4 regions of the Enterococcus mediterraneensis genome follow, and region 3 is predicted to be linked to each of the others. Evidence: predicted binding sites of a transcription regulator. Region 3 holds the regulator's gene; each other region holds the start of a gene.
The links. Region 3 encodes CtsR, which represses protease genes until heat stress. Its sites were predicted from a motif close to TTGGTCAAAAAAGGTCAAANA; they were not measured.
Positions count from the first base shown of each region.

Region 1: clpP (ATP-dependent Clp endopeptidase proteolytic subunit ClpP) is a predicted target of CtsR. The motif match lies at 2,512-2,532, and genes of this name have one in related genera.
Region 2: clpB (ATP-dependent chaperone ClpB) is a predicted target of CtsR. The motif match lies at 2,420-2,440, and genes of this name have one in related genera.
Region 4: EFB00_RS11045 (ATP-dependent Clp protease ATP-binding subunit) is a predicted target of CtsR. The motif match lies at 2,828-2,848, and genes of this name have one in related genera.

Region 1 is NZ_UWOP01000001.1:616,399-622,214, reverse strand. It holds gene EFB00_RS02920 (ABC transporter ATP-binding protein) at 1-104, shown strand, start outside; gene EFB00_RS02915 (gamma carbonic anhydrase family protein) at 289-777, shown strand; gene EFB00_RS02910 (NADP-dependent oxidoreductase) at 811-1,758, shown strand; gene clpP (ATP-dependent Clp endopeptidase proteolytic subunit ClpP) at 1,839-2,429, opposite strand; gene EFB00_RS02900 (hypothetical protein) at 2,610-3,119, shown strand; gene EFB00_RS02895 (glycerophosphodiester phosphodiesterase) at 3,238-3,984, shown strand; gene miaA (tRNA (adenosine(37)-N6)-dimethylallyltransferase MiaA) at 3,981-4,910, shown strand; gene hflX (GTPase HflX) at 4,910-5,816, shown strand, end outside.
Region 2 is NZ_UWOP01000001.1:199,386-205,201, forward strand. It holds gene clpB (ATP-dependent chaperone ClpB) at 1-2,358, opposite strand, end outside; gene EFB00_RS00970 (lysylphosphatidylglycerol synthase transmembrane domain-containing protein) at 2,483-3,514, opposite strand; gene EFB00_RS00975 (DUF1294 domain-containing protein) at 3,524-3,796, opposite strand; gene pepT (peptidase T) at 3,943-5,178, opposite strand; gene EFB00_RS00985 (Nif3-like dinuclear metal center hexameric protein) at 5,191-5,816, opposite strand, start outside.
Region 3 is NZ_UWOP01000001.1:1,286,819-1,292,634, forward strand. It holds rRNA gene rrf (5S ribosomal RNA) at 11-126, shown strand; tRNA gene EFB00_RS06260 (tRNA-Val) at 142-214, shown strand; tRNA gene EFB00_RS06265 (tRNA-Lys) at 218-290, shown strand; tRNA gene EFB00_RS06270 (tRNA-Leu) at 301-382, shown strand; tRNA gene EFB00_RS06275 (tRNA-Thr) at 392-464, shown strand; tRNA gene EFB00_RS06280 (tRNA-Gly) at 474-545, shown strand; tRNA gene EFB00_RS06285 (tRNA-Leu) at 560-645, shown strand; tRNA gene EFB00_RS06290 (tRNA-Arg) at 657-730, shown strand; tRNA gene EFB00_RS06295 (tRNA-Pro) at 761-834, shown strand; tRNA gene EFB00_RS06300 (tRNA-Arg) at 901-974, shown strand; gene EFB00_RS06305 (CtsR family transcriptional regulator) at 1,090-1,557, shown strand; gene EFB00_RS06310 (ATP-dependent Clp protease ATP-binding subunit) at 1,564-4,050, shown strand; gene EFB00_RS06315 (peptidase U32 family protein) at 4,186-5,109, shown strand; gene EFB00_RS06320 (peptidase U32 family protein) at 5,123-5,816, shown strand, end outside.
Region 4 is NZ_UWOP01000001.1:2,232,431-2,238,246, forward strand. It holds gene EFB00_RS11040 (DUF1827 family protein) at 1-259, opposite strand, end outside; gene EFB00_RS11045 (ATP-dependent Clp protease ATP-binding subunit) at 476-2,719, opposite strand; gene EFB00_RS11050 (hypothetical protein) at 3,005-3,208, shown strand; gene EFB00_RS11055 (phosphocarrier protein HPr) at 3,359-3,625, shown strand; gene ptsP (phosphoenolpyruvate--protein phosphotransferase) at 3,625-5,352, shown strand; gene EFB00_RS11065 (LTA glycolipid anchor biosynthesis glycosyltransferase, IagA/BgsA family) at 5,526-5,816, shown strand, end outside.

The DNA.
Region 1 (5,816 bases), 670 kb from region 3:
AACAAGGAACCCATGAGAGTTTATTGGCTTCCGGCGGTTTTTATAGCCAATTGTATCAAAGTCAGTTCGCTGAAGAAGGGATCGAAGAAGAATTCGCAGAATAGCCGGCGTCCTGATAAAAAAATAAACAGATACTATCCGAACAATCGCTGTTCGCTATGCAAGAGCGGCGGCTATGTTCGGATAGTTTGCGTTAAAAGCACTTGAGGGAAAAAGACAATTAAATAGCGCTTTTTTATACTTTTGACTATACTTGATGTATAAAAAACGCGGAGCGGAGGAAGCATGATGGCAAGATTTATCGCAAAAAACGCGACGGTAGTAGGAAATGTAGAACTAGGGGATGAAGTGACCGTCTGGTTCAATAGCGTGATCCGCGGCGACAGCAACTGGATCAAAATCGGGGACCGCACGAATATCCAAGACGGAACGGTCATCCATGTCGATCATGATGCCCCTACCGATATAGCGGAAAACGTCACCGTAGGACATCAATGTATGCTCCATGGCTGTAAAATCGAAAAAGGCGCATTGATCGGCATGAGTTCGGTGATTTTGAATCATGCGGTCATTGGAGAAAACAGTCTGATCGGTGCCGGCTCATTAGTGACTCAAGGAACAGTTATTCCGCCGAATGTTTTGGCTTTTGGACGTCCTGCCAAGGTGATCCGTCCATTGACTGCCGAAGAAATCGAAAAAAACCGACAAAATATCACTCATTATTGTTCATTAGGACAAGAATATTTAGCAGGCAAGTATCAGGAAATCACAGAATAAAACTTATCAAAACATATCAAAGGAGTGTTGAAGATGAAACGATTTGCAATCAAAGAGTACGGCGCGGCAAGAGATGTGTTTGAAGAGATCCAAGCAGAAAGTCGCGAATTGACAGAAAATCATGTACGGGTCACGATTCAAGCATTTGCCATCAATCCTTATGATATCTCTGTCAGAAAAGGTGCCATGAAAGCTGTTCGTTCCCTGAAATTTCCTTACGTCTTAGGAAATGACGGTGCCGGGATCGTGACCGAAGTCGCAGAAGATGTCACCAATGTCCGAGCAGGCGATCGAGTGGTGGTCCATGCGGTGGGCGGTACATACGGCGAAGAGCTGGTTTTGCCCGCTCACAAAGTGGCAAAGCTTCCTGAAAAAATGACGTGGCAGCAAGCTGCCGGACTTGTGACTACTGGTATCACTGCATACAATATCCTCAATCATTTGCTTTCATTGAAACCCACAGATGTGGTGATGGTAGAAGGCGCTTCCGGCGGAGTGGGTTCGCTGTTGGTCCAACTATTGAAAGAAAAAGGCAACAAGGTATTAGCCAGCGCATCAAAACGCAATGAAGATTTGTTGCGAAAACTCGGTGTAGACGCTTTTGTGGCTTATGATCAAGAAGATCCCGGAGAAGTCTTCAAAAATCAAGCAGATGTAGTGATCGATGCAACAAAAGGTGCCCGGGGGATCGATGCAGGGGTAAAAATCATGAAAGAAAACGGGACATTCGTTGCGCTAAATACGTTACCGTCAGAAGAACAACGAATCAAAAAAGGCGATTATCTGCATTTTGGCCCGTCTAAAGATTATTCCGATCAAGAAGCCTTTGATGCTTTACTTACGATGTTTGAAAAAGATGCATTGGCTATTGAGATTGCCGAAGTTTTGCCATTTGAACTGGCCAGCGTCATTACCGCTCACGAAAGACTGGAAGGACATCCTCCTGCCGGCAAGATCATTATTGCACGAACAAACAATTGATAGAAGGATGAACAAAAAAAGTGCTCCTGCCCAAAACGGGCAGGAGCACTTTTTATTTCTCAGATAGTCAGCACGTTTGATTAGTTCAAACTGTTGCTTTCCATGATTTCATCGATCAAACCGTAATCTTTGGCTTGTTGCGCGGTCATGAAGTTGTCGCGGTCAGTATCTTTTTCGATAACTTCCAGTGGTTGACCAGTACGTTCTGATAAGATTCGGTTCAAACGGTCGCGGGTTTGTAAAATATGACGAGCAGCGATTTCGATTTCAGTCGCTTGTCCTTGCGCACCGCCAAGAGGTTGGTGGATCATGATTTCTGCGTTAGGCAATGCGAAACGTTTGCCTTTAGCACCGGCTGTCAATAAGAATGAGCCCATAGATGCGGCCATCCCTAAAACGATCGTTTGCACGTCTGCTTTAACGAAATTCATTGTATCAAAAATCGCTAGACCAGCAGTCACACTGCCGCCAGGTGAATTGATATACAAATAAATGTCTTTTTCAGAATCTTGGGCATCTAAAAATAAAAGCTGCGCAATGATCGAATTTGCTAAATCGTCTGTAACTTGTCCGCTGAGCATGATGATGCGGTCTTTCAATAGACGAGAATAGATATCATAGGCTCTTTCGCCGCGGGATGATTGTTCGATTACTGTAGGAATTAAGTTCATAATTCAAGTTCCTCCTTCAAGATGTCTTGCGAAATAAGTGTATCATAAATTAACTTGAACATCTAAAAGAAAGTATACACTCAAGGTCAATAAAGGTCAAATAGAAAACTTTGCTTTTTTGGTATCAAATCCAATCTTTAATATGATAAAATAAATAGCAGACTAAGGAGGGACATTATGATCGAAGTTGCAGTTGCCGGATTTATCGGTGTATTGATTGGTGCGCTGTTGGTAATGATCACGTTCAATTTGCGGATCCGCTATGATGAACGCAAAGATCAGCGCCGTCGCCAGTTAGAACATAAAGTAAAAGAAATCGAAACATTGATCCAATTGAATAAAAAAATCAATGAGATCCTTCAGAAACGGCCATCTTTAATGGAAGAATATGTCAGCTTTGACGGTTTTGATGATTGTTATATCACTATTGATGATTTCGCTTATCTACAATCGTTTGCTGCCCAGAACAATTTCTATCTGCCAAGTTATATCCTTGAAGAATTTTTCAAAAAGATCGCGCAGCGGAAAGTGATCTTGTCTCCCGATGAAACAATGAAGATCGGCGGGTATGCTTATAAGGGCGGTCGAGTTATCCTTGAACATTTTTCTGATGATTTGACTGAGCTGATCAATGAACGGAAAAATCAGCTGCAAAGCCTTTCAGGAGAAACATTGACTTATTTTTCTTAATCAAAAGACGGAATACAACGAAATCTTTTGGATTTGTTGTATTTTTTTGTGGGAAAGGAAGCATACTTTTCCCTTTTTTTCGTTACATGTTACAATAAATGCGATTGGAGTGAGGACTATGGTACAAATTGTGGCACATCGAGGCAGCAGCGGTAATCGGCCGGAAAATACGCTGCCGGCGTTTGCCGAGGCTGTTCGTGTCGGCGCGGATATTATCGAGTTGGATGTCCATCTTTCCAAAGATGGAGAGCTGATCGTGATGCATGATGAAGAAGTAGACCGCACCACCAACGGCAAAGGACTCATTCGCGAAAAAACATTAGAAGAGATCAAGCGGCTGAATGCAGGAAGCTGGTTCGATCCTAAATATAAAGCAACGAAAGTCCCAACATTGAGGGAAGTGCTGGATCTGTTATGGATGCGGAATTATCGAGGTGTTTTGACCATCGAGTTAAAGACGGATAATTATCATTATCCCGATATTGAAGAGAAGACATCCCGTCTGCTGCAAAGCCGGCAATGGTCATTTGAACACTGGTATTGCAGTTTCAATATCGATTCACTAGATATTATCCATAAATTAGAGCCGGATACGCAGTTGGATCTGATCATGAGTACTTCTGAAAAAAAACCTGCGTTGGCAGTAGAACGTGAGTACATTGAAGGGATTCATCCTAAATATGATTGGGTCGTAGAACATGCATCTGAACTTGCTGATTTTCCCTTGGCGATCCGTCCTTGGACCATCAACAGCGAGGCTAATATCATGAAATGTTTGGAGTTGGGCGTGAAAGGGATCATCACCAATTTTCCAGAAAAAGTGCAGGAATTACAGCTAAAATATCGCCGAGGAAGAAGCAAATGAATAAAGTATTAGTTATTGTTGGACCTACCGGTGTAGGCAAGACAGCATTGAGTATCGAGTTGGCGAAAAAATTTCAAGGTGAAGTTATCAGCGGTGATTCGATGCAGATCTATAAAGGACTGGATATCGGTACCGCAAAGATTCGTCCAGACGAGATGGCGGGAGTCCCACATCATTTGATCGATATTCGCGAGATGCAGGAACAATATTCCGTCGCCGAATTTCAAAAAGAGGCCCGAAAAAAAATTGCTGAGATCACAGCCCGCGGTCATCTGCCGATCGTAGTGGGGGGGACAGGACTGTATATCCAAGCACTTCTTTATGATTATCAGCTGGGCAGTGAAAAAGATGCCGAGAGTGTCGGTGATCTTGGTCTGCGGGAAAAATATACGTCTTTTGCAAAAGCTAATGGTAATCAGGCCCTGTGGAAACTTTTGCAGGAACGTGATCCGCAGGCGGCGGAGAAGATCCATTTTAATAATCAACGCAAAGTAGTCCGTGCGCTGGAAGTATTTGAGCTGACAGGGAAAAGTATTATGCAGCCGGAACAAACACCGCAAAAATTATTTGATTACTTTTTGATCGGTTTGACGACAGAACGAGAAACATTGTATCAAAGAATCAATCAACGAGTCGATATGATGATGGCAGAAGGGCTGGAACAAGAGGCCGAACAGTTGCGAGAGATCCCTTTTGCCCAAGCGGCAAGAGGCATCGGTTATAAAGAGTTTCTTCCTTATTTTGAAGGACAACAATCCCTGGAAGCAACGATTGAGGAAATCAAATTGCACTCCAGACGCTATGCGAAACGTCAGCTGACTTGGTTTCGTAATCGTATGGCGCCGTTATGGATCGATCTGATCAACCATCCTGAATCGATCGAAACACTAGAAGAATCTGTCAAAAAATGGCTGGAGGTGCCTTGATGGAACAAGAACGAGTCATTTTAGTTGGTGTAGAAACAGAAAAAACATGGAAAAAATTTGAAGAATCAATGAATGAGCTGAAGAGTCTGACGACGACAGCCAATGGTGAAGTCGTATTTTCATTAGTGCAAAAACGTCAGCAGGTAGATCGGCAAACATTGATCGGCAAGGGCAAGCTCAATGAATTGAAAAATCTCGCAGATGCTCATGAAGCGGATCTTGTGATTTTCAATCATGAATTGACACCGCGGCAAAGCCAATTGATCGGCGATGAGATTGGTATCCCTGTGATCGATCGGGTCCAATTGATCTTAGATATTTTCGCTTTGCGGGCACGATCCAAAGAAGGAAAATTGCAAGTAGAACTGGCGCAGTTGGAATATCTGCTACCTCGCTTAGTGGGACAAGGCAAAAACATGTCGCGACTAGGGGGCGGGATCGGAACCCGCGGACCAGGAGAAACAAAACTGGAAACAGATCGCCGACATATTCGTAATAAGATCACAGCAATCAAGCGGGAGCTGAAACATGTCGCGGCTCATCGAGAACGGACGCGTCAAAAACGGCAAGCCGGTCAAGTTTTTCAAATCGGGTTGATCGGTTATACCAATGCCGGCAAATCAACCATCTTGAATGTCATGACCAGTGCAGATACCTATGAGCAGGATCAACTGTTCGCGACTCTGGATCCATTGACGAAACGCTGGCGCTTGCCGGAAGGATTGGAAGTCACCCTGACAGATACGGTAGGATTTATCCAAGATTTACCGACACAACTGATCGATGCCTTTCATTCGACGTTAGAGGAAAGTCAGTCGATGGATCTTTTGCTGCATGTGGTTGATGCCAGTTCAGAAGATCACCAGCAACAAGAGCAGACTGTTTTGCAGCTGTTAAAAGATTTGA
Region 2 (5,816 bases), 1.1 Mb from region 3:
TTGTGCAATGATCTTTTCTACAATACCTTTGACATCTTGCAGACTCAATGGTGTGAATAAGATCGTGTCGTCGATCCGGTTCAGAAATTCCGGTTTGAAATGACCTCTTAGCAAGCCCATCACCGATTCAGCCACGGTTTCAGGAATCTTGCCTTCTGCCGTTACTCCGTCCAATAATAATTGGGAACCGATATTGCTGGTCATGATCAAGACGGTATTTTTAAAATCAACGATCCGTCCTTTGGAATCTGTCAAACGACCATCATCCAATACTTGCAACAATAGATTGAAGACATCTGGATGAGCTTTTTCGATTTCATCTAAAAGCACGATGGTATATGGATTCCGGCGAACTGCTTCCGTCAATTGTCCGCCTTCTTCATAACCTACATAACCTGGAGGGGCACCAACCAAACGAGACACCGCATGTTTTTCCATGTATTCGCTCATGTCGATCCGGACCATGTGATCTTCCGAATCAAAGAGATTTTCCGCCAAAGCTTTTGCTAATTCTGTCTTACCAACACCAGTTGGTCCTAAGAACAAGAATGAGCCTAGCGGACGATTTGGATCTTGCAGACCGGCACGAGAACGGATGACCGCATCTGAAACTGCATCCACCGCTTCATCTTGACCGATGACCCGTTTATGAAGAGTCTCGTTAAGTTTCATCAGTTTTTCCCGTTCGCCTTCTACCAGTTTCGTCACTGGAATACCTGTCAAACGGCCGACGACTGCGGCGATCTCATTTTCAGTCACTGATTCTTGGACCATTTTTATTCCATCGGTTTGATTTTTTGCTTCCAGCGCCTGTAATTCTTTTTCTAATTGCGGAATAGTACCGTGACGTAAAACAGCGGCGCGTTCCAAATCATAATTATTTTCCGCGTCCTCTAATTCGTGTTTCGCTTTATCGATCTCACTGCGCTTATTGGAAACCGCATTGACTTCTTCTTTTTCCGTTTCCCACTGCATCTTCATTGCGTTGGCTTCTTCCCGCAATTCAGCTAATTCCTGCCGCAGGATCGCCAAGCGTTTTTTCGATGCGTCGTCGGATTCTTTTTTCAATGCCGCTTCTTCGATCTCCAACTGCATCAAACGACGCGTCACCTGATCAAGCTCGGTCGGCATCGAATTCATTTCTACACGAATGTTCGCGCTGGCTTCATCCACCAAGTCAATGGCTTTATCCGGCAAAAAGCGGTCGGTGATATAGCGATCCGATAATGTCGCAGCGGCTACCAACGCATTATCATGGATATTGACACCATGATGGATCTCAAAACGTTCCTTCAATCCCCGCAAGATAGAGATGGTATCTTCGACTGTCGGTTCTTTTACTAGGACCTTTTGGAATCGCCGTTCAAGAGCTTTATCTTTTTCCATATATTGACGATATTCATCCAGTGTGGTGGCACCGATGGTATGGAGTTCTCCTCGTGCCAACATTGGTTTTAATAAGTTGCCCGCGTCCATGCTGCCTTCTGTTTTACCGGCACCAACGATATTGTGGATCTCATCAATAAATAAAATGATCCGCCCGTCAGATTTTTTGACTTCTTTTAAGACTGCCTTCAAACGTTCTTCAAATTCGCCGCGGAATTTCGCGCCGGCGATCAATGAACCCATGTCTAATGAAAAGATCGTTTTGTCTTTTAAATTTTCTGGTACGTCTTTGCGGACGATCCGTTGCGCCAGCCCTTCTACGATAGCGGTCTTACCGACACCCGGTTCACCGATCAGGACTGGATTATTTTTCGTCTTCCGTGTCAAGATCCGGATAACATCGCGAATCTCTTCATCACGTCCAATAATCGGGTCCATCTTGCCATTTCTTACTTGTTGGACAAGATCGACACCGTATTTTTCTAATACTTTGTATTGTTCTTCTTGATTTTGGGAAGTCACGCGTTCCCCTCCTCGCATATCTTCGATCGTTTTTCGTAATTCTTTTTCAGTGATACCTTGAGTAAGCAGGTACTTTGTCAAACGATAATTTTTCAACCGCATCAAAGCTAAAAGAACGATCTCTGTGGAAAGATAATCGTCTTGGAATTCCTGCCGCAATGTATCAGCTTCTGAAAGCAAGTGGAATAGATTTTGGCTCATGCTTTGGCCATATTGTACATTCCCGCCTTCGATGGTTGCTATTTGATCCAGTGCATTGTCGATTTCTTCTTCGAATGCCTCGACATTCAAACCGGCATCCGCATAAAAATTGCGTCCAAAATGATTTGGCTGCAAGAAAATTTTCCATAAGTGAGCAATGTCGATTTCTTGATGGTGGCGAGTAATGGCAATTTGCTGTGCTTCAGCGATCGCTTCTTGAAGCGTCGTTGTCATTTTTTCACTATTCATCGTTATTCCTCCCATCTTTTCTGTGAGATCTTTTTCATCCCACAAAATAAATTATACAACTTTGGTCAATTTTGGTCAAAAAAAATCTCTGAAACAAAACGTTTGTTTCAGAGATAATTAAGCGTTAATTGCCTTCTTTTTTGATTTCTTTGATCTCCACTCGGATCATTCGGCGTTTTTCCATCAGGACATATACAAATCCCATTAAAAACGGCAGAATATAGGTTGCAAAACGATAAAGAAGCATAGAAGAGACCGCATCTACTGTCCCTACCAGCGGCTTGAACAATAACAGATAAACAAATTCAAAAGAACCGATCCCAGCTGGCGACGGGATCACTCCCGCTAAAATCACCGCAAAGCTGATCAATCCGAAAGCCAAAAGAAAATCCAAATCAGGATGATTATTAGCCAACGCCGCGTAAGGGATCAGGTACCAAGGGATCATCTTCAAGAGATTCCACAAATAGATCCGCAGCATTACCGAGCGATCTTTCAAGATTCGATAGACCGTTTCGCGTAAAGAATATACCTGAAGATTGCATTTATCCACTAGACCACGCAATCTGGCAGATTTGAACAAGCGATTGCTCACTTGCACAAAAAGTACTTGGATACGCAGGCTGATCGAAAGAATGATCAAAAAAGCGATGATCACAAAAGTTAAGATCATGCCGGCTATGATAAAGTAAATCATTTTAGGCGCATGGACGTAAAATAGCGAAAACTGAACGATCAATCCTAAGAGCGCATATGTTAATAAAGCAGCTTTATACATGATCATATGTAATGCAGTGACCCCAACGCTTTGGGATAGCGGCAGTTCTTTTTTATGATAAAAATTGACTTCGGAGATCAATGTACCGGCGCCAAATGTGATCAGACGATAAAAAGCCGAGTAAGAAGCCGTCATAATCCCATCTATCCCTCGAAAATTTGGTTGGAAGACCCGTGCGATCTCTTTAATGGAGAAGCCTTCAAAGATTTGGTACAGCACCCCAAGAAATGTGATCAGCAGCAGAACGAAAAGACTGGTATCTTTCAATTCCAAAAAGATGTCGGCTAAGGAGTTTTTCACTAAATAAAACAATACGCCAAAAATGATCAGCAACAATAAAATATTAAATAATAGCTTGAATGCAGATTTTTTCTTCATTTAAAGCTCCTACAAAAGATAAAATACAAGGGCAGCGTCGAACAATATTCCAATAATGAAACAAATCGTAAATTTTCTTTTGAGTGTTTTATGGCGAAACAAGCGTTGTGCCGCCAATCCGCCCAAACCACCGCCAATGATCCCCATAAACAACATGTTGGATTCAGGGATCCGCCATTGATGTTTTTGCGCCCGGCGTTTGTCATAAGCCATCAAGAAAAAAACATACCCGTTGACTAACAGCAGATAGAACCAAATCGGGTGTGCGAAAAAAACATTCATACTTATACAATTCTCCAATTCTTTTTTATAAAAACTTCAGACGGAAACACAGTTTTTCCGTCTGATAACCCTAAAAAGAGCAGCATAAAAGCGGCATTTGCAACGATTTGCAACTTGTTGCCGCTTTAAGCTCTCCAAACAGCGGATTAGTTTCTTGCGGCATTCAATTCCGCGATTTTCACGATGACATCCGTTGCTTTTTCCATTGATTGCAAGCTGACAAATTCAAAACGACCGTGCATGTTTTCGCCGCCAGCAAAAATATTTGGTGTCGGTGTTCCAAGATAAGAGATCTTTGAGCCGTCAGTACCACCGCGGACTGGTTCAATGATCGGTTTGATGCCTAATTCCACCATCGCGTCATTAGCGATATCGATGATGCTCATATTTTCTTCGATGATCTCCCGCATATTGTAATATTGATCATACATATGAACAGAAATTCGTTCTTGATCGAAAGCGGCGTTCAGTTTTCCTTGGATCTCGTTGATTTTATTTTTCCGTCCTTCAAAAGATACACGGTCATGATCACGGATGATATAAGTCATTGTTGCTTCTTCCGGTGTCCCGTCCAACGCCAATAAATGGAAGAATCCTTGATAGCCGTCGGTTTTTTCCGGCACTTCATCAGCAGGCAGCTGATTATGGAAATCAATAGCTAATTGCAGCGCGTTGATCATGGTATCTTTGGCAGTTCCGGGATGGACATTCTTCCCTTGGATCGTGATCTCCGCTTGTGCCGCATTAAATGTTTCAAATTGTAATTCCCCTACAGGTCCGCCGTCCATCGTATAGGCGAAATCTGCGCCGAATTGTTCTACATCGAATTTGTCTGCGCCGACACCGATCTCTTCATCAGGACCAAACGCGACTTTCAGTGTACCATGTTTGATCTCAGGATTTTTGATCAAGATCTCCATTGCAGTCATGATCTCAGCGATCCCTGATTTGTCGTCAGAACCTAATAAGGTCGTTCCGTCAGTTGTGATCAATGTTTCGCCTTGGTAATTGCGTAAATTAGGGAAATCTTGGACATTCAGCGTGAATTTGCCTTCTTTGTCTAATTGGATCGTTGATTCACCGTCATAATTTTCAATGACCTGTGGATTAACTCCCACCGCATTAAAATCGGCAGTATCCATATGAGCGATAAATCCGATCGTTGGAACAGGTCTGTCGATGTTGCTAGGCAATGTCGCGATGACATAACCATTTTCTTCATTGTACAGAACATCTTTCATTCCAAGATCGATCAGTTCTTTTTTCAGTTCTTGCGCAAAATCGACTTGCGTTTGCGTAGATGGTGTCGTTTGGCTAGACGCATCTGAACGGGTTTCAGTTTTTACATAGCGTAAAAAACGTGGTAATAGATTTTCATACATATTGATTCGCTCCTATCTGTATTGGAAAGGGTTTGTATTAGTCGTTGAAGGAATACATTCGATCGACCAATTTTCCTCTTCTTTCCATTGGTTCATTTTTTCAATAAATTTATCGATGCAGACACGTTCGATATTATGCCCTGGATCAATGACTGTCAAACCTGCCGCTTGCATATCATGGGCAGTGTGATAACTGACATCACCGGTGATATAGACATCCGCACCGTGTTTTAAAGCATCCGGATAAAAACCGGCTCCGCTGCCGCCGCAGATCGCGATTGTTTGCACCATCTGTTTGGCATTTGTCGGGGTGATCAAACGCAGCCCGTCCAATTCAAACACTTCTTTGACCTTTTGGCAGAGGTCTTCAATGGTGACTGGTTTTGCCAAAGTTCCCACGCGGCCGATCCCAAATCTGACAGGCGCATTATCTAAAGGCAAAAGATCAAATGCTGGTTCTTCATAAGGATGTACAGCATACATCGCCTGTAAGACAGCAGCTTCCCGCGTTTCTGGATAAATCACTTCGATCCGTGCTTCTTGGACTGCTTCTTCTTTATTCGCCTCGCCGATTGCCGGGTGTGCTTCACTTGTCGGAGTGAAACGGCCAGTCCCGATCAATGAATAGCTGGTGCGGT
Region 3 (5,816 bases):
AATTAAATAGTGTGGTGGCGATAGCGAGAAGGATACACCTGTAACCATGCCGAACACAGAAGTTAAGCTTCTTAGCGCCGATTGTAGTGAGGGGTTGCCCCTTGTGAGAGTAGGACGTCGCCACGCTGTTTTATAGATCATGGAGGTTTAGCTCAGCTGGGAGAGCATCTGCCTTACAAGCAGAGGGTCAGCGGTTCGATCCCGTTAACCTCCATATGAGCCGTTAGCTCAGTTGGTAGAGCATCTGACTTTTAATCAGAGGGTCACAGGTTCGAGCCCTGTACGGCTCATTTCGTATATGCGGGTGTGGCGGAATTGGCAGACGCACTAGATTTAGGATCTAGCGCCTTACGGCGTGGGGGTTCAAGTCCCTTCACCCGCATTAAAAAAAGCCGGCTTAGCTCAGTTGGTAGAGCATCTGATTTGTAATCAGAGGGTCGAGGGTTCAAGTCCTTTAGCCGGCATCTGAAGATGCGGAAATAGCTCAGTGGTAGAGCACCACCTTGCCAAGGTGGGGGTCGCGGGTTCGAACCCCGTTTTCCGCTTTTTGCCACAACGCGCCGGGGTGGCGGAACTGGCAGACGCACAGGACTTAAAATCCTGCGGTGAGTGATCACCGTACCGGTTCGATTCCGGTCCTCGGCATTTCACAACATGCGCCCATAGCTCAACTGGATAGAGTGTTTGACTACGGATCAAAAGGTTAGGGGTTCGACTCCTCTTGGGCGCGTAGTCTTTTTGATATATAAGGACTAGTTTCCGGGAAGTAGCTCAGCTTGGTAGAGCACTTGGTTTGGGACCAAGGGGTCGCAGGTTCGAATCCTGTCTTCCCGATTTTTACTTTATTTCTTTTTTATTTTAGGCTATACTGAGATTAAGAAAATATTAACTTAATATTATGCGCCCATAGCTCAACTGGATAGAGTGTTTGACTACGGATCAAAAGGTTAGGGGTTCGACTCCTCTTGGGCGCGTTGGAACGAAATCGTACTGATTTCGTTTTTTTGTTTATCCAAATACATGATTCTTTGATTATTAGGCGAAATTAGGTATAATTAAGGTCAGTATTAGTCAAGGGAGGAATGAAGGATGAATCATCATAATACTTCCGATTTGATTGAAGCTTATTTGAAAAAAATTCTCGAAGACAGCGAAATGATCGAAATTAGAAGAGCTGAAATGGCCAATCTTTTTAATTGTGTGCCCTCTCAAATCAATTATGTTATTAACACCCGCTTTACTATCCAACGCGGCTATGCAGTCGAAAGCAAGCGCGGCGGCGGCGGATATATTCGTATTGAAAAAGTGAAGATTTCGGATAAACACCATTTCTTAGAGCAAGTGAATCAATTGTTCGATAAGAAAATCAGCGAAAAAGACGCTTTTGAAATTATTCAAAAGCTGTTCGAAGAAGCGATAGTCAGCAGAAATGAAGGCAATCTGCTTTTAGCGGCGGTCTCTAAAAACAGTCTGACTGAATTTGAAGAAGAGGACGCGATTCGGGCAAGCATACTGCATTCAGTATTGAAACGATTAAGTTATAAAGATAGGAAGTGATTTTCCATGGATGAATTATTTACAGAACGAGCAAAAGCGGTATTAGCTATCGCTCAAGAAGAAGCCAAGAATTTTAAGCATCAGTCAGTCGGTTCGGAACATCTCTTGCTGGCGCTGGTGTTGGAACAAGAAGGCATCGCCGGGAAAACATTGCGGGAAATGCATGCCAGTGAAATAGATATCCGTGAAGAGATCGAACATTTAACAGGTTATGGAACAGTTGCTCGTTATCCAGAAGGTGTCTACCTGCCTTATTCTCCGCGGGCGAAACAGATCTTTGCTTATGCGGGAGATGAAGCGAAGCGTTTAGGTGCTCCTCAGATCGGCACGGAGCATTTGTTATTAGGATTATTGCGTGATGAAGAGATCCTAGCTTCACGAATCATGGGAAATCTCGGATTGAGTTTGCCTAAGATGCGTCAAACGTTGAAAAAGAAACTTGGATTGAATGAAAAAAATCAAAACAATGGCAATCGGCGTCGTCAAATGCAAAATAAAGCAGCGCAGACCCAGGGAACTCCGACACTGGATAATCTGGCCCGTGACCTGACGAAGCTTGCTCGCGATAATCGCTTAGATCCTGTAGTTGGTCGTGCCAAAGAAGTCAAACGTCTGATCCAGATCTTGAGCCGCCGCACGAAGAACAATCCCGTGCTGGTAGGAGAACCAGGTGTAGGTAAAACAGCGATCGCTGAAGGTTTGGCTCAACGAATCATCAACGGGGAAGTTCCTGAAGACATGCGGGAAAAACGCTTGATGATGCTGGATATGGGAGCATTGGTCGCCGGTACGAAATACCGCGGTGAATTTGAAGACCGTATGAAAAAAGTCATTGATGAAATCTATCAAGACGGACAGATCATTCTCTTTATCGATGAACTGCATACATTGATCGGAGCAGGAGGCGCTGAAGGTGCCATCGACGCTTCTAATATCTTGAAGCCGGCATTGGCTCGCGGCGAATTGCAAACGATCGGTGCAACGACATTAGATGAATACCAAAAATATATCGAAAAAGATTCTGCTTTAGAGCGGCGTTTTGCTCGAGTCCAAGTAGATGAACCGACACCGGAAGAAGCTGAAGAGATCTTGCGGGGCTTGCGTCCGCGCTATGAAAAACATCATGGTGTTGAGATCTCCGATGATGCGCTGCATGCGGCGGTCCAATTGTCAGTACGTTATATCAACTCCCGACAATTGCCGGACAAAGCCATCGATCTGATGGATGAATCAGCGGCAAAAGTTCGTTTGGACAAAGCCGATGAACCATCAGAGCTGCTTAATCTTAGAGAAGAGATCGCTCGTTTGATGCATGAAAAAGAAAGTGCGATCCAAAATCAAGATTTCGAAACGGCTTCTCGATTGCGCCAACGGGAAAAACGCTTGAGTCAACGTTTAGCTGAGCTTTCATTTGCCGAAACAAAAGAAGCTTCCGGCTTTGCAGACCGCGTGACGGCAGAAGATGTCGCCACAGTAGTTTCCCAATGGACGGGTGTGCCGCTGCAGCAAATGGAAAAGAAAGAAAGCGAACGTCTGTTGGAATTGGAATCGATTCTCCATCAGCGCGTAGTAGGACAAGATGAAGCTGTCAAAGCAGTGGCGCGAGCTATTCGTCGTGCCCGCAGCGGATTGAAAGATCCGAATCGCCCGATCGGTTCATTTATGTTCTTGGGACCTACTGGTGTCGGGAAGACTGAACTGGCAAAGGCATTGGCAGAAGCGATGTTTGGCAGCGAAGATTCATTAGTTCGTGTCGATATGTCCGAATTTATGGAGAAATACAGCACTAGCCGTCTGATCGGTTCACCTCCAGGATATGTAGGTTACGAAGAAGGCGGACAATTGACTGAAAAGATCCGTTCCAAACCTTACTCAGTGATCTTATTGGACGAGGTGGAAAAAGCCCATCCAGATGTTTTCAATATCTTGCTGCAGGTTTTGGATGACGGTCATTTGACTGACTCGAAAGGCCGAAAAGTTGATTTCCGCAATACGATCTTGATCATGACCTCTAATATCGGAGCGACTCAGATCCGTGAAGAAAAAAGTGTCGGCTTCAATGTGACGGATTTGACGAAAGATCACAAAGCGATGCAAAAACGGATCTTGGAAGAATTGAAAAAAGCCTTCCGTCCGGAATTTCTGAATCGGATCGATGAAACAGTGGTCTTCCGCTCATTAGACGAAGCCGAGATCCATAAGATCGTCAAGATCATGAGCAAGCTGATCATCAAACGTCTGGCAGATCAAGAGATTCACTTGAAGATCACGCCAAGCGCTATCGATGTGATCGGCAAAGCCGGTTTTGATCCGGAATATGGTGCACGGCCTATCCGTCGCGCGTTGCAAAAAGAAGTTGAAGATCGACTCAGTGAAGCATTGCTTTCAGGGATGATCCACTTAGGCGATCATGTAACGATCGGTGCGAAAAAAGGCAAGATCACATTGTCTGTCAAAGAACCGAAAGCACCGAAAAAATTACAAAAAGTCTGATCAGCAAAACAGAAGATACTCATCACTCCGGTGGTGGGTATCTTTTTCTTTTTTTCCTATAAGATAACGTCCGTTTGCTACTTGGAAAGTGGAAATTCCTGTGATACTATTATTGAGTTATAAAGGAGGTACATTATGAGTGAATTGATCGCAACAGTGGAATCGCTGGCACAGGCGCAAGCGTTACTGGCTGTTGGTGTAGATACAATCGTTTTCGGGGAAGAAGAGTTTGGTTTGCGCTTGCCGGCTTCTTTCAGCCGTCAAGAACAAAAAGAACTAGTAGATTTGGCTCACGCCGCAGGAAAAAAAGCATCCATCGCAGTAAATGGTATTATGCATCCTGAAAAAATGAAACTGATCCCTGATTATCTGGCTTTCTTGAAATCCATCAATGTGGATCAAATCGTGATCGGCGATCCTGGGATCGTGTTTGTGATGAAAAAAAATCCGGAATTGCAGATCCCTTTCATCTATGATGGGGAAACATTGGTGACCAGTGCCCGTCAAATCAATTTCTGGGCTAAAAGAAATGCTGTGGGCGCTGTTTTAGCACGGGAAGTACCTTTCGGCGAGATGGAGATCATGGCAAAAGAATTAACGATCCCGGTGGAAGTCTTAGTGTACGGTGCTACCTGCATCCATCATTCAAAACGGCCATTATTGCAAAATTACTATAATTATACCCAGCAGGAAGAAGAAACCAACCGTCAGCGGGGACTCTTTTTATCAGAGCCGAAAAAAGACGAGACCCATTATTCCATCTATGAAGACAGTCATGGTACGCATATTTTTGCGGATAACGATGTGGACTTGATGCTGGAATTGGATCAATTAGCGGCTAATCGTTTCCAAACATGGAAATTAGACGGGATCTTCTGTCCGGGAGAGGCCTTTGTAGAGATTGCCAAAGCCTTTCAACAGGCGCGCACACTACTGGAAGCCGGCGAGTGGACAGAAGAAGCCGCGGAGAACTTGAATCAGCAAGTGATCGCCAATCATCCGCAACAACGAGGATTAGACACAGGATTTTATTATGTCGATCCCGATGAGATTAAATAAGAAGGTGTAGAATGTGAGCAAGCAACAATTAAAACGTCCAGAAGTATTGGCACCAGCCGGGACGTTGGAAAAACTCAAAACAGCGATCCATTATGGCGCTGATGCAGTTTATATCGGCGGGAACGCTTATGGTCTTAGAAGCCGAGCCGGCAATTTCAGCTACGAGGAAATGGCAGAAGGTGTCGCCTATGCGAAAGCTCATAACGCGAAAGTTTATGTAGCGGCTAATATGGTGACTCATGAAGGCAATCAAGCCGGTGCCGGCGAATTTTTCCGAGAATTGCGGGATGTAGGGATCTCAGCAGTTATCGTTTCCGATCCGGCATTGATCGAGATCTGCGCCACCGAAGCGCCGGGACTGCCGATCCATTTATCGACACAAGCTTCCGCGACAAATTTCGAGACATTGGAATTTTGGAAGGAAGAAGGATTGGAACGTGTCGTGTTGGCACGGGAAGTTTCGATGGCAGAGGTAGCGGAGATCCGCAAAAATACCGATATCGAGATCGAAGCCTTTATCCATGGCGCGATGTGTATCTCGTATTCCGGTCGTTGTACGCTGTCTAATCATATGTCCATGAGAGATGCCAACCGCGGCGGCTGTTCTCAATCATGCCGTTGGAAATATGATCTGTTCGACATGCCTTTTGGAACAGAGCAGCATCAAAGCTTGACCGACAAAGGCGCAGTGAATGAAGAATTTTCTA
Region 4 (5,816 bases), 950 kb from region 3:
GCTCGATCGTTGTAATGGAGTCTGGATAGTAGGAGCCTTCAGGGAGTTTTTTCAAAAAATATTCTTTTACTTCTTGGATCTCGGATGAGCGTAAGTTTCGTTTTTTGTTAATCAAAAGAATCTCGTTATGTGATGGAGCAACAGTATAGACCACGGTCGTTGATCCGTCTGTATACACTTTGACTAGCTCGGCATCTGTATTTTCAAGCTGATTTTTGACCATACGAGAATGACTATTGGTTACGTTGATCAATTTCATCTTTTTTCACCCCTCATAGTATACACGGTATACTTTTAATAACTCTATTATATATTTTCTTTTGCTGAATTGGAAAGCGATAACCCCTATTATAAGAAAAAAATAACGTTAATGAGTAAAGGGAGTCTCTAGCTGCAAGGAATCTAGAGAATAAAAAATCCAGGACAACAGCGTTGATGGGGCTGTTGTCCTGGATTCAATAACTGAAAAACCGGTTTATTCTGTTGTTTCGCCAGATTCAGACTCTTTTGGTTTAGCAGGCGCATTTTTTGCGACTACTTCGATATTGCCGTCTTTGTCTAATTTTGCTTTTAGATTTTTGATCTTTGGATGATCCAAGTAGTATTCTGCGATACCATCTTCGATCTGATCTTGGATCGTACGACGTAATGGACGAGCACCCATCGCTGGGTTGTACCCTAGATCTACCAATTTTTCTTGTACATTTTTTGGTACATCAATATGGATATTTTGTCCGCTAAGCATTTTATTGACATCTTCTAACATCAAGTTGACGATATTCAATAGATTTTCTTTTGATAATGCTTTGAATTCGATGATCCCATCAAAACGGTTCAAGAATTCCGGTGTGAAGTAATTGTTCAGCTGACCTAAAACAGAACGAGTGATTCCTTCGCGAGCAGCACCAAAGCCGACGTTCGCTTCGACTTTCCCAGTTCCGGCATTACTTGTCATGATGATCAAAGTATCTTTGAAGCTGACAGTTCGACCTTGAGCATCTGTCAAACGGCCATCATCCAAGATTTGCAAGAACATGTGCAGCACATCAGGATGCGCTTTTTCAACTTCGTCTAAAAGGATCAAGCTGTAAGGATTCCGGCGTACTTTTTCTGTTAATTGGCCAGCTTCTTCATAGCCTACATAACCTGGAGGAGAACCGATCAGTTTGGAGACACTGTGTTTTTCCATGTACTCAGACATATCGAAACGAATCATGGAGTCTTCTGAACCAAACATTTCATACGCTAATTGTTTAGCTAATTCCGTTTTACCGACACCGGTAGGACCGACAAATAGGAAAGAACCGATTGGGCGATTTTGTTTGCCTAAGCCGACACGATTCCGACGAATCGCTTTAGCTACTTTGTCGATTGCTTCATCTTGGCCAATCACATGGGCTTTCAAATCGGCAGCTAGGTTTTTCAATTGTGTTTGTTCTTTTTCTTTCAGTTCGCCAACTGGAATACCTGTTCGAGCTTCAACGATTTGTTCCATATCTTTTTCAGAGATCACCGGGATTTCTTCTTCGCTGATTTGGCGTTCTTTCATTTTTTGCAGTTTATTGATTTGATCACGATAATAAGCGGCTTTTTCGAAATCTTCTTCTTGAGAAGCTTGTTGTTTTTGTACTTCAGCATCCGCTAATTTTTTATCGATAACTTTTGGATCGACGATTTGGATCGTCAAATTTTTCTTAGAACCGGATTCGTCCAGCAAGTCGATAGCTTTGTCCGGTAAGAAACGATCTTGAATGTAGCGGTTTGATAAGACAGCCGCTGCTTCGATAGCTTCATCTGTATATTTAACATGATGGTAATCTTCATAACGAGGTTGCAGACCTTTTAAGATAGTGATGGTTTCTTCAACAGAAGGTTCATCGACTCTGACTGGCTGCAAACGACGTTCCAAAGCAGCATCTTTTTCAATGATCCGATATTCGTTGAGGGTAGTAGCGCCCACCATTTGCAATTCACCGCGAGCTAATGCTGGTTTCAAGATATTTCCCGCATCCATGTTGCCATCGCCAGCAGAACCGGCTCCTACGATTTCATGGACTTCATCGATAAATAAAATCACGTTTTGTGATTGTTTGACTTCTTCAATCAATTTTTGAATCCGTTCTTCAAATTGTCCGCGGATTCCTGTTCCTTGAACAAGCGAAGCAACATCTAAACGGATGACTTCTTTGTCCATCAATTTTTGCGGCACATCGCCGTCTACAATCTTTTGTGCGAAACCTTCGACGACGGCAGTTTTACCGACACCGGGTTCGCCGATCAATACAGGATTGTTTTTGGTTCTGCGATTAAGGATCTCGATGACACGTTGGATTTCTTCATCACGTCCTACGACTGGATCGATATCTCCTTGACGGGCTTGTTCAGTGATGTTGATCCCGTATTCATCCAATAAACCGCCGGCGTTAGGGTTTCCTTGGGGTGGTTGTCCGCCGTTGAAATTATTTCCGCCGCCGAATTGGGTAGGAGGAGTTTGTTCCGGAGCAGGTCCTTGTTGCATTTGACGAGACATTTGTCGGAATAGATCGTCAAGGCTTCCAAAACCAAAAGGATCTTGTTGCATCATATTTGGTTGACTTCCTTTTTGATTTTTGATTTTTTGGTAACAACTTTGACAATAATCTAGTTGTTTTCTTTGACCATTTACATTTGCGTATAAATGAATCGTTGCTTCATTCTTGCCACAGTTTTGACAAAGCATAGAATAGTCACGACCTTTCATCCTTTTTTCCTATGAATCAATTTTAACGCGTATCGCGTCTTTCGTAAAAAGATAAACTCAATAGAAGATCAAATCGGTCGTGTAAAACAACTGACCAAATTTGACCTTTGATTTTATTATACTGACTTTTTGATAAGATGCAACTAATTACACTCGAACAGAAGTTCTTTTCACTATTGCTTAGACTAAGCATAAAGCAGTGATTTCGCCTTCTTGTGGAATGCCAAAAAATAAGTATACTAATAATGCAGAGGAGGGAAAATGATGTTTGAAAATCCTTACGAAGAAAAATTGCGGGAGCTGCGTGACGGAACGCTTGCTGAACTTTTAGTAGAGCAGGCGGACTTTTTGACGTTTCGCGAAGCTTGGCTGAAATGCGAAGATCGCACAGCTTTCGTTGGAGAAGCCGGTCTAAACGGAAAAATCATTTATCGCTATCAAAAAAATCAGCCGCCAACGGTTGAATAAACGATTAATTAGTAGAAAACGGTTGTAACATTGATAAAAAAATGGTAATCTTTACAGTTGAAAGGGATTTTTAAATGCCTTTTTTACATTGTAAAAAGCAGAAGAAGCCCTAACAAAAAAACTTTGTTTTATAAAGGAGAACGATCGATTATGGAAAAGAAAGACTTTCGCGTAGTAGCAGAAACTGGAATTCACGCACGTCCAGCTACCTTATTAGTACAAACAGCAAGCAAATTCAACTCTGACATCAACTTAGAGTACAAAGGCAAATCTGTAAACCTTAAATCAATCATGGGCGTTATGTCTTTAGGCGTTGGTCAAGGTTCTGACGTTACAATCACAGCTGAAGGTGCTGACGAAGCAGACGCAATGGCAGCAATCGTTGATACAATGAAGAAAGAAGGATTATCTGAATAATGGCTGAAATGCTAAAAGGGATCGCCGCAAGTGACGGAGTAGCCGTTGCGAAAGCTTACCTGCTAGTTCAACCGGATTTATCTTTCAGCAAAAAAACTGTGGAAGATACAGATTCAGAAGAAAAACGTTTAGACGAAGCTTTGGCAAAGTCTACCGATGAATTGACTCAAATTCGGGAAAAAGCAGCGCAAAGCCTCGGTGAAGAAGAAGCGCAAGTATTTGACGCTCATTTAATGGTTCTTAGCGACCCAGAAATGATTGGTCAAATCAAGCAAAACGTGAAAGATAACAAAGTCAATGCTGAATCAGCATTGAAAGAAGTTACTGACATGTATATCGGTATGTTCGAAGCGATGGATGACAATGCTTATATGCAAGAACGCGCAGCTGACATTCGTGACGTTGCAAAACGTATCATGGCACATTTGTTAGGGGTTACTTTACCAAATCCATCCATGATCAACGAAGAAGTTGTTGTGGTTGCCCATGACTTGACTCCAAGTGATACGGCGCAATTAGACCGCAATTTTGTTAAAGCATTCGTAACTGATATCGGCGGACGTACTTCACACTCTGCCATCATGGCACGTTCTTTAGAAATTCCTGCAATCGTGGGAACAAAAGAAATCACTGCTAAAGTTAAGGCCGGCGATATTTTAGCTGTCAATGGGATCGCAGGGGACGTGATCATCGACCCTAACGAAGAACAAAAAGCTGAATTTATCAAAGCTGGAGAAGACTATGCTGCTCAAAAAGCAGAATGGGAAAAATTAAAAAATGCAGAAACAGTTACAGCTGACGGCAAACATTTCGAATTAGCTGCTAATATCGGTACGCCAAAAGATTTAGATGGCGTACACAATAACGGCGCTGAAGCGATCGGTTTGTACCGTACAGAATTCTTATACATGGATTCATCTGATTTTCCAACTGAAGAAGATCAATATACGGCTTACAAAGCTGTTTTAGAAGGTATGGGAGACAAACCTGTTGTTGTTCGTACGATGGATATCGGGGGCGACAAAGAACTTCCTTACTTGCAACTGCCTCATGAAATGAATCCGTTCTTGGGTTACCGTGCATTGCGTATCAGCTTGTCTGAATTAGGCGATGACATGTTCCGTACTCAAATGCGGGCATTGCTGCGGGCTTCTGCTCACGGCAACTTGCGTATCATGTTCCCAATGGTAGCTACATTGAAAGAATTCCGTGCAGCTAAGAAAATTTACGAAGAAGAACGTCAAAAACTGATCAGCGAAGGCGTTGCGATCTCTGATTCGATCCAAGTAGGGATCATGATCGAAATTCCAGCAGCTGCTGTTTTAGCAGATAAATTCGCGAAAGAAGTTGACTTCTTCAGTATCGGAACAAATGACTTGATCCAATACACAATGGCTGCTGACCGTATGAACGAACGCGTTTCTTACTTGTATCAACCATACAATCCTTCTATCTTGCGCTTGATCAAAAACGTGATCGATGCTGCACACGCAGAAGGTAAATGGGCTGGTATGTGTGGAGAAATGGCGGGAGATCAAACAGCTGTACCATTGTTGATGGGTATGGGCTTGGATGAGTTCTCAATGAGCGCGACTTCTGTATTGAAGACTCGCAGCTTGATGAAACGCTTGTCTACTACTGATATGCAAGAACTTGCTGACCGCGCATTGAAAGAATGCGACACGTTAGAAGAAGTTGTTGAATTAGTAGAACAATACGTAAAATAACGATACTTTTAAAAAAGATGGATGGATAGCTGAATATCAGCTGTTCTTCCATCTTTTTTTAATTACAGCCGTTTTCTTGTTTAATAGTTTTTAAATCTAGGTCTGTAGGTGGAGAGAATTTTAGAAGAGCTGTGCTATAATGTTTGTAACATACAAAAAGGAGGGTATTCTCTTTGAAGGTCTTACTTTATTTCGAAGGAGAAAAAATGCTTGAAAAATCTGGGATTGGCCGAGCATTATCCCACCAAAAAAGAGCATTGAGCGAAGTCGGCGTCGACTATACTTGTGACCCTCATGATGAGGATTACGATATCTTGCATATCAACACCTATGGGATAAATAGTCATAACATGGTAAACAAAGCGCGACGTGCAGGGAAAAAAGTGATTTATCATGCACATTCGACAGAAGAAGATTTCCGCAATTCCTTTATTGGTTCAAATCAGCTATCGCCGATATATAAA